Regions from separate parts of the Halomonas sp. DP8Y7-1 genome, predicted to be linked through region 2. Evidence: predicted binding sites of a transcription regulator. Region 2 holds the regulator's gene; each other region holds the start of a gene.
The links. Region 2 encodes PhoB, which activates phosphate uptake and scavenging genes when phosphate is short. Its sites were predicted from a motif close to TGTCATANNNNTGTCANA; they were not measured.
Positions count from the first base shown of each region.

Region 1: phbB (acetoacetyl-CoA reductase) is a predicted target of PhoB. The motif match lies at 1,723-1,740, and genes of this name have one in related genera.
Region 3: KUV41_RS14685 (PstS family phosphate ABC transporter substrate-binding protein) is a predicted target of PhoB. The motif match lies at 1,602-1,619, and genes of this name have one in related genera.

Region 1 covers NZ_JAHVIN010000009.1:155,817-159,091, forward strand. The annotation lists gene KUV41_RS12810 (MalY/PatB family protein) at 1-152, shown strand, start outside; gene KUV41_RS12815 (thioredoxin family protein) at 289-1,233, opposite strand; tRNA gene KUV41_RS12820 (tRNA-Met) at 1,541-1,617, opposite strand; gene phbB (acetoacetyl-CoA reductase) at 2,011-2,757, shown strand; gene KUV41_RS12830 (DUF349 domain-containing protein) at 2,952-3,275, opposite strand, start outside.
Region 2 covers NZ_JAHVIN010000014.1:134,832-138,106, reverse strand. The annotation lists gene phoR (phosphate regulon sensor histidine kinase PhoR) at 1-936, opposite strand, end outside; gene phoB (phosphate regulon transcriptional regulator PhoB) at 1,026-1,715, opposite strand; gene ubiA (4-hydroxybenzoate octaprenyltransferase) at 1,827-2,720, opposite strand; gene KUV41_RS17485 (chorismate--pyruvate lyase family protein) at 2,955-3,275, opposite strand, start outside.
Region 3 covers NZ_JAHVIN010000012.1:89,208-92,482, reverse strand. The annotation lists gene pstC (phosphate ABC transporter permease subunit PstC) at 1-421, opposite strand, end outside; gene KUV41_RS14685 (PstS family phosphate ABC transporter substrate-binding protein) at 529-1,542, opposite strand; gene KUV41_RS14680 (sulfite exporter TauE/SafE family protein) at 1,801-2,559, opposite strand; gene KUV41_RS14675 (Bcr/CflA family multidrug efflux MFS transporter) at 2,556-3,275, opposite strand, start outside.

The sequences.
Region 1 (3,275 bases), on a different contig from region 2:
CACCCGCCAAGGTGCTGCTCGAACGCGCTGGCGTGGCGTTGTCTGACGGGGCCGACTTTGGCTGGCCGGGCTTTGTCAGGCTCAACTTTGGTACCACCGCCGCCCAGCTGGGTGAAGCCTTGGCGCGGATGGATCGTGTGCTCGCTGGCTGACCATGTCGGCAGCCGTGCACCCGCTGGCTGACCATGTCGGCAGCCGTGCACCCGCTAAATGCCAGCAGGGCCCATCAAGGGCCCTGCTGGTGGTTGCTGGCAGACGCTGCCGGGTGAGGGGGGTGGTATTCAGCCTTCAGTACAGCAGGGCGAACAGCTTGCGCCGGTAGCTGACGGTCAGCGGATGGTCTGCCCCCAGGGCGTCAAACACCCGTAGCAGGGTCTTGCGAGCCAGGTCATCGCCGTATCCACGATCACGCTTCATGACCGTGAGCAGTCCTTCCAAGCCGTTCTCATAGTCACCGTCGGCGACCTGGCGCAGGGCCCTCTGGTAATGGGCTTCACTGTCATCGCGCCCTTCCAGAGACGCGAGTGTGGCCGCATCGGGGGCTTCCTCGCTGAACTCGATGCTGGCACGAACGCCTCGGGCTTCGGGGCCGTCGCGATCCTCTGGCGCTAGGGCGTCGAGCAGCTGGCGTGCCTCGTCATTGCTGCCCTCTGCGACCAGAACCTTGGCCAGCTGGATACGATAGGCCACGTGGTCAGGATATTGCTCGCTCAGCTCCTGGTAGATGCCGCGCGCCGTCGCGGTATCGCCGGACGCCAGGGCCTGCTCTGCCTGTTCCTCGGGACTTGCGGGGGCATCTTCAGGAGCCGGAAAGTAGCGTGCGAGCCACTCGCGGATGTCCTTTTCAGGCAGCGCACCCTGGAAGTGGTCGACCAGGCCGCCCTGGCTGATCAACTTGACGTCGGGTACCGAGCGCACGCCCAGCTGGCCTGCGATGTCCTGGTTGTCGTCGATGTTGAGCTTGGCCAACAGAAAGGTGCCGCGATACTCGCGCGTCAGCTTTTCCAGCACCGGCATCAGGTTCTTGCAGGGTTCGCACCAGGGGGCCCAGCAGTCGAGGAGGATCGGCACGCGCATGGACAGTTCCAGCACCTGCTGAATATTGCTGCGATCAACGTCGAAGATCAGATCGCTGTCGGCCGGCCCTTGGGTAGCGGCCTCTGCTTGGCCAGCGCTGTGCTGGGCGGGTTCGGTGCTCAACGGCTCGCCGGTGCGCGGGTCGACGATTGGCATGGGGACGCAACCTTGTCTGATAAGTGGATAGAGCTAAGAGATGCGGTCGCTGGTCGCCGACTTCAAGGCCTGTCGCAAGGCCGTTGATGAGCGCTATGCGACTAAAGATGGAGGTCAAATGGGACTTAGTCTTCTGCTAAATAGGCCCATGTTTCGCGTGGGGCGGCATAACACTCGCAGCCGAGTGAACGTGCGTGTCGAAGGATGGGGCTGTGCCGGCCCGGGGTCCGATCAGCAAGGCGTCGAGATAGCAGTGGCGCACAAGAAAACGGGGCAATCTCAAGAGATTGCCCCGTTTCATGATGTTTGGTAGCGGGGACCGGATTTGAACCGATGACCTTCGGGTTATGAGCCCGACGAGCTACCAGACTGCTCCACCCCGCATCAACGAGGACGAAGTATACGGATTTTTTGGCCCACGTCAACCCTGTGCGAATTCGCGTGAGATGGCTCGTACCGGTTGAGCGCAGTGGTCCATACTGGGGGGGCTGTCATGGAAATGTCAGTGGCGGACGCTAGCCTGAAGATGACCGTCGGCTTGCCCCGAGGCGTGTGACGTTCACGACGTGTTGCGCGTCATCCGTGACAGGGCTGTCGTCAGGTGTCAGGTTGGTGGCAGGTGGGCGCAACGTGGCAGGAGGCCACGCGCGATGCCTCGACACACTGTGATGAGGATCGTCTCCCGCCGATCCGTCCCAACGTGCTTGCTACAACGTGCTTGTTACAACAAGGTCCGTCGGCAAACGGCGGAAGCATAGACAATCAGGGAGGTCGTCAATGACTCAGCAAAAGCCCGTCGCATGGGTCACCGGTGGCACAGGTGGTATTGGAAGTGCCATCTGTCGCGAACTGGCGGATGCCGGTTATCAGGTGCTGGCCGGTTACAACAACCCCGAGAAGGCCAAGTCCTGGTTGGAGGCTCAGAAGTCTGATGGTTACGACAATATCGATGTTGCCGGTATTGATCTGACCGATTTCGAGGCGTGCCAGAACGGTGTAAAGAAGATCGAGGAGCAGTATGGTCCGATCGCGGTGCTGGTGAACTGCGCTGGCATCACCAAGGACGGCACCATGAAGAAGATGTCGCCCGATCAGTGGAACCTGGTCATCGACACCAATCTGAATAGCGTCTTCAACACCTGCCGTAGCGTCATCGAGAGCATGCTCGAGCAGAATTACGGCCGCATCATCAATATTTCGTCCATCAATGGGCGCAAGGGGCAGTTTGGACAGGTCAACTACTCCGCCGCCAAGGCGGGTATGCACGGTCTGACCATGGCGCTGGCCCAGGAAACCGCCACCAAGGGGATTACCGTCAACACCGTCTCTCCTGGCTATATCGCCACCGACATGATCATGAAGATTCCGGAGAAGGTGCGTGAGGCGATTCGCGAGACGATCCCGATGAAGCGCTACGGCACGCCGGAAGAGATCGGGCGCCTGGTCAGCTTCCTCGCCAGCAAGGACAACGGCTTTATCACGGGTGCCAACATCGACATCAATGGTGGCCAGTTCATGGGCTGAACCCTCTCGTGTCGGAGCCTGGCAGGCTCCGACGTCATTTGGGCGGTCGGCCATGTCGTCGACGACAACCCGCGAACGCCAATGACAGAGCGGCAACAAGAGAAAAGCGAGGCGCAAGCCTCGCTTTCCTGTTGTTGGGCGCTGGAGGGGGGGCTGCGACGTCGCCTTGTCTCCACGAACTTACCGCAGCGCTATCACGGCGGCGGCAGCTGGCGCAGCCCATCAAGCAGCGCGTCCAACTCCTGAACCTCCTTGTCCCACAGCTGGCGGGATACCGGCCCGGTGGCCAGCAACCCACACAGTACCGACAACAGTTCTTCCTCCCGTGCGGGCATCTGGCCAAGACTGTCGTTGAGACGGTCTACCTGGATGGCCAGGCGCAGGGGTTCGTCATGCTGGCCGATAGGTTGGCCCGCCAACAGCGCCAGGTGAACGCGCAACCGCGCCAGCCGCTCGGCGACGCTGTCCAGAGAGTCCGGGGAGCGGCGTGCGGCATTGCGTTCGGCGTGTGCGGTGGC
Region 2 (3,275 bases):
GAGCCCACGCGGATCGTCGATGGACACCTCGATCTGCTGGCGCCCACCAGACAGCGCCTGTGCATCTCGCTTGACGGTCTGCAACAGAGTGGTGGGGTCGAGCCGCGTGTGGTCATCGCCGCCCTGATCGTTTTCCAGTCGCGACAGCAGCAGCAGATCATTGACCAGGTTCTGCATCCGACGGGTCTGGTTCTGCATCTGCGCCACCCCCTTGCCGAGCCGTTCGGGCAGCATGTCGGCCATGTCGCCGTAGGTCTCGAGATAGCCGGTCAGTACCGTCAGTGGCGTGCGCAGCTCATGGGAGACGTTGGCCACAAAGTCTCGGCGCATCTGTTCCAGGCGATGCAGGCGTGTGATATCGCGCGCCATGACCAGGCGTTCATCGTCACCGTACAGGGTGATCTGGAACTGCAGGATCATGTTCTCGTCGATGGGCGATGGCAGGCTCAGCGGCTCACGATAGTCCCGCTCGTTGAAATAGCCGACGAAGCGCGGATCACGCAGCAGGTTGGTGATATGTTGACCACGGTCCAGCGCCGGCTTCAGGCCTAGCATGCGCTCGGCAGAGCTGTTCCACCATTCGAGATCGCCATGGCGATCCAGCATGACCACACTGTCGCGCATCGCTTCAGAGGACTCCTGGATACGCTGAAGCGTTGAGCGCAGGCGTCGTTGGGTAATGCGCTGGCCCTTCTGGTAGCGATAGAGTCGATCAAACAGCTCGCCCCACAGACCGCTGGCGGTAGGAGGTTCCTGCTGGGGACGATGGGTCAGCCAGTCGTGCATGGCGTGCAGGTTGCGCAGATGATAGGCGAGACCAAGCGTCAGGCCCGCTCCGACGCCGACACTCGTCAAGGAAAAGGGCCAGCCCAGCAGGGCGCCGATGCCGACCAGCAGGGTCAAGCGCCAGACTTCTCGTCTCCACAGTCGACCCACGTCAGCTCCTGGCTCCGTTCACCTATGTCCTCCTGTCTGCCGCCAGCCGTACAGGCGCTATCAAGCCTGCGTGGAAGGGAGGCAAGACGTCACATCTTGGCCGAAAAACGGTAGCCGGTGCCGCGCACGGTCTGGATCAGCTGCTGATGTGGCTCGCCAAGGGCCTTTCGCAGGCGGCGAATGTGCACGTCGACGGTGCGTTCCTCGACGTAGACGTTGCCACCCCAGACCTGATCAAGCAACTGGCCGCGGGTGTAGGCGCGTTCCTGGTGGGTCATGAAAAACTGCAGCAGGCGGTATTCGGTGGGCCCCATGTCGAGCGACTTGCCGTCGACGCTGACGCGGTGGCTGACAGGATCGAGCTTGAGCCCGTCGACTTCCACCGGGTCTTCAACGCCGCGGGGAGTGGCACGACGCAGCACCGCTTTTAGACGGGCGACCAGTTCCCGGGGAGAGAACGGCTTGGTGATGTAGTCGTCTGCACCTGCTTCAAGCCCCTGAATCTTGTTGTCCTCCTCACCCTTGGCGGTGAGCAGGATGATCGGCAGCTCGGCGGTGGTTTCTTCCCGCTTGAGGCGGCGTGCCAGCTCGATGCCACTGGTTCCGGGCATCATCCAGTCCAGCAGCAGCAGGTCTGGCTGATCGTCCACGATAATCGCGTGAGCCGCCTGGGCATTGTCGGCCTCGAGGACCCGGTAGTCGGCCATTTCCAGAGCCACCGCGATCATTTCGCGGATGGGCGCTTCGTCGTCGACGATCAATACGGTCTTGGCTGTCATCCCGGGCCTCTTGTTCAGGGTCTTCCTATCAACGGTGACAGATGACACCACGTCAATGTGACATTTAGATGACATTGGCCGACCTGTCGAGCCCTCGTCAGCTCGACAGGGTCATCCCAGGTCGGGATAGAGACTCAGCGCCAGGCCGGCAAACAGCAGCAGGCCCGACCAGTGATTGTTGAGAAAGGCCTGGAAGCAGCGATCGCGATCACGCTCCTTGATGAGTTTCTGTTGGTGGATAAAGGTAGCCGCCATGGCCAGCCATCCCAGCCAATAGAAACCGCCGATATTCAGTAGAGCGCCCGCCCAGGCCAGCAGGCCCAGCGTTGCCAGCTGCAGCAGCGCGATGATGCGAGTGTCCCAGCGACCAAACAGCACTGCGGTCGACTTGATGCCGATCTTGAGATCATCGTCACGGTCCACCATGGCGTATTCGGTGTCATAGGCCACCGTCCACAGTACATTGGCGGTGAACAGGATCCAGCCGACCGTGGGTACCTCGCCCAGCACGGCACCGAATGCCATGGGAATCGCCCAGGAAAAGGCCGCCCCCAGCACCACCTGGGGAAAGTGGGTGTAGCGCTTCATGAAGGGATAGCTGGCGGCCAGCACGGCGCCGATCAGCGACAGCCATACGGTAAAGCCGTTGGTCAGCCATACCAGCACGAAGGCCGCTGTCAGCAGACCGACGAACAGGATCTTGGCTTCCTGCTCGCTGATACGCCCAGTCGCCAGAGGGCGGTGTTTGGTACGTTTGACGTGACCGTCGAAATGGCGGTCCGCATAGTCGTTGACGACACAGCCTGCTGCTCGCATCAGGTAGACGCCAGCGACAAAGATCAGCAGGGTGTCGCGGGCGGGAATGCCGTCCGCCGCTACCCACAGCGCCCACAGTGTTGGCCACATCAGCAGCCAAGTGCCGATGGGGCGATCCAGACGCATCAGCGCCAGGAAGTCGGGAATTCGGGCGAGGCGTCCGGGGGGACGCAGCAGGGAGCGGTCCATCGTGGTCTCTCGAGGGCTAGTGGAAAGTCGCTGTCACAGGCATCGTGGCGGGCACGCTTCAGTCGTGTCCGCATCCGCTGGTGTGGCGTTGAGCGTCGAAACAAGACGAGACAGTTCATCCATGGGTGTCGCCGGGAGCGACCATTTACTGCCAGGTCTGGTCAGCGCTTGTCGACATGACGGACCAAGCCTAGCGCGGGGAGACGGGCGTGACCAGTACAGCGCGGTCGCTGTCTAGCCTGGAGACGGGTCGAGTGACAGCGCCTCGGCCATGGCGGGCAGAAAGCTCTCTTGCACCAGCATCACCCAGCCCCCGTGGCAAAACAGAGAGCGCCGTTGCCAGATACCGCGGTATCCGTGGATAGGACGAGATATCCGGCTGATCTCGATCGGGCTGCGGCGAAGATCCGGCTGCTGAAACAGCCAACTGCCCAGCGAGTTTTCGCCAAGGCCGGCAAAGGGCGCCTGTTGATCGCTCACCCGTGGTGCCACTGAGCGTGCCACCACCCAAGGGACCTCGTCGACGCACAGCGCGACCTCGCGCAGCCAGGCCTG
Region 3 (3,275 bases), on a different contig from region 2:
TCGCCTCGAAGACGATCGACAAGAGGATCCCCAGGGTCGTGAAAATGGAGATCAGCGCGGCGCCGGCCAGAAAGAAACGGATCACCCGCTCGATCGCCTGACGCGCGTGAAAGTCGGGACGCACCATGGCGACACCGATCACCAGACCGGCGCAGGCAACGACCAGACTACCTGCCAGCAACAGCAGCGGCGGAATCTCGGCGCCCACGAGCAGCATCACAAAGCTACCGACAGCGCCTACCGCCAGAGCCGGACCCGCCGTGGACATGACGGTGAACCAGCCGTACTGATCGGGCTGGGCGTACATGGAGGTGCCTGAGGCTCGGACCCTGGCCGCCTTGCCGCGGGCCAGGAAGTAGGCGATCAGACCGAGCAGAAGCAGCGAGCCGCTGAACATCGCCAGGAGTTGATTGGTCTGCATGGGTGTCTCTCGGAGTTATGTGCCAAAACGAGCGCATACTCGCTGGAACGTGTACCGGCCGACACCCTATCGAGGATGCCGGCCGGCGTGATCGGGACCCGGGTCCCTTACTTCAGGTCGGCCAGCTCGAGGCTAGTCTGGCTCTCGACGGCGCTGCGAGCCTCTGCACGATCCGCCTCAGGGGCAGGAATCAAGCCAATACCCTTGAGGTAGCCGATATCACCAATCATCTGCTCGCTCATGAAGGTGTTGGCGTATTCGTACATCGCCGGCACGTCGTCGGCGTGCTGGTTCTTGATGTAGAAGAACAGCGAGCGCGACACCGGGTACTCACCGCTGCCGATGGCATCGGGGGTCGGCGCGACACCGTCGATGTTGGAGCCGATCAGGGTGTCGGCGTTCTCTTCCAGGAAGGAGTAGCCGAAGATGCCGAAGGCCGCTGTGTTCTCGGCCAGGCGCTGAACGATCAGGTTGTCGTTCTCGCCGGCGTCGATGAAGGCGCCATCAGCACGGATGTCGGTGTAGCCCTCACCACCGTAGGCGTCCATTTCCTCGGAGACCGCTTCCATTACCAGCTCAGCGAAGGCATCGCGAGTACCGGAGGTGGTGGGCGGACCGTAGACGGCGATCTCGCGATCCGGCAGGGACGGGTCGATCTCGCTCCACTTGGTATAGGGGTTGTCGACCAGCTCACCGTCAACCGGCACCTTGGCGGCCAGGGCCATGAACATCTGCTCACGAGTCACGTCCATGGCGTCATTCTGGGCGGACTGGGCGAAGGCGATGCCGTCATAGCCGATGAAGGCTTCGGTGATGTCGGTCACACCGTTGGCTTCACAGGTCTCGAACTCGGAGGTCTTCATGCGACGCGAGGCGTTGGTGATATCCGGGGTATCGTCACCCACGCCGGAGCAGAACAGCTTCAGACCACCACCGGAACCGGTGGATTCGATGACCGGCGTCGGGAAGTCGGTAGTCGCGCCGAACTCTTCTGCCACGTAGCTGGCGAACGGGTAGACAGTGCTGGAGCCCACGATGCGGACCTGGTCACGTGCCTGAGCGACACCCACCACGCCCATGACGGCAGCAGCGATAGCGGTGGTCTTGAGGATGCGATTCATGGAGAAGTCTCCTGATGATGAGATGGTCAACCTTCGCGATGCACACAATGCCGCAGAAAAATGACAGCTTCATGACAGCCCACCTCGAAACGCAATATGCCCTACCACGCAATACCTGACAGGCGTGTCCCAACGGCTGACATTCCGTCTCGGCTCCCGAGACACCGGTCGCCACACTTCCTCCCCCCTCCCCTAAAAAAACGCCGCCCGTCGCCTTGCGGCAGCGGGCGGCGTTGTCGCCGGCGCGATCAGAGGGGATCAGCTCAACAGCAGTCCAATCGCCGCCGCAGCGCATAGGGTCAAGGATGCCCCTTGCAACAGCCGTCTCGGCAGTCGTGGCGCCAGCGCGGCCCCCAGCCCATGGCCCACCAACACCATCGGCAGAAAGCTCAGGCTGACCGCCAGCAACCACAGCGGCACCTTGCCCACGGCGGCAAGGCTTGCCAGCGTCATCAGCGACGATATCAGGAAGAAGGCCGCCAAGTTGCCCCTCAACCGATCCATCGGCATGCCATGCATCAAAAGGACGATGGGAGGACCTCCGATCGCCGCGACGGCGCCAAAGATTCCCGAGAGAAATCCCGCACCGAACAGCGAGCTGCGGTTGACCGGCAGGCGTAGCTTGAACAGGGTGACCAGCACGGCGAACAGCACGATGGCGGCGATCATGACTTCAAGGGTTGCCATGGGGGCGATCAACAGCAACCACACCCCCAGCAAGGTGCCCGGCACCTTGCCGACCAGCGCCATGGAGATGTCACCCATCGCCACTTCGCGACGATAGCGCCTGACCACCAGGCACGACACCAGAAAACCGTAGACCACCAGCACCACCGGCACCATGGCGGGAGCCTTCAGCAGTATCAGTGGCGCCCCGACCACCGCCATGCCAAACCCGGTGGTGCGCTGTACGAAGCACCCGAGTGCCAGCACCCCACCGACCCACAGCCAGGTCCCAAGGGTCAATTCACTGAGCGCCCACCACTGCAGCAGGCAGCTCCATGCTGCCTCGATCACGACACCACCTCATCGAGCTTGGGGGGGCGCCCCGCCAGCACACGCAGCCCCACATTCCCGATCACGGCGACCGTGACCATGGCGATGACCATCGGCCAGGCCGAGTCGATTTCAAAGGCCGTGACCAAGGCACCGGACAGTGCGGCGCTGCTGAACTGGATGCTGCCCAGCAGCGCCGTGGCCGTGGCACTCATATGACTGAAACGCTCCAGCAGCGAGGAGATGGCGTTGGGAGAAATAAGGCCGACCACCCCAAGAAAGGTCATCACCAGCGGCACGACCGTGTAGATCGAGTCCAGTCCGGTGGCGACCAAGGCCATCAAGCCGCAGGCCGCGACCAGCTGAATCGCCAGGCCCAGCCGTAGATTCTGCTGTGGGGTGCGCCTGCGCAGCAGCCGGATATTGACGCGATTCGACAGCGCCATGATCACGACATTCGCTCCAAACACAAAGGGGTAGGCTGCCGGCGACAGCCCATAGTGTTCCATGTACAGGAAGGGCGACGACGTCACAAAGGCGAAGATTCCCGCAAAGGATGCCGCGACAGCAAGGATGTAGCCCATGGCCCGACGATCGATCAGCACACTGAGATAGTTGCGCAGCACCTGCCGTGGCGATGCCACCGGCGCGTCCACTGGGCGAGTCTCTGGCAGAAAGGCACCCAACAGCCACATCAGGAAGGCGGCATAGACGGCCAGGAAGACAAAGATCAGCCA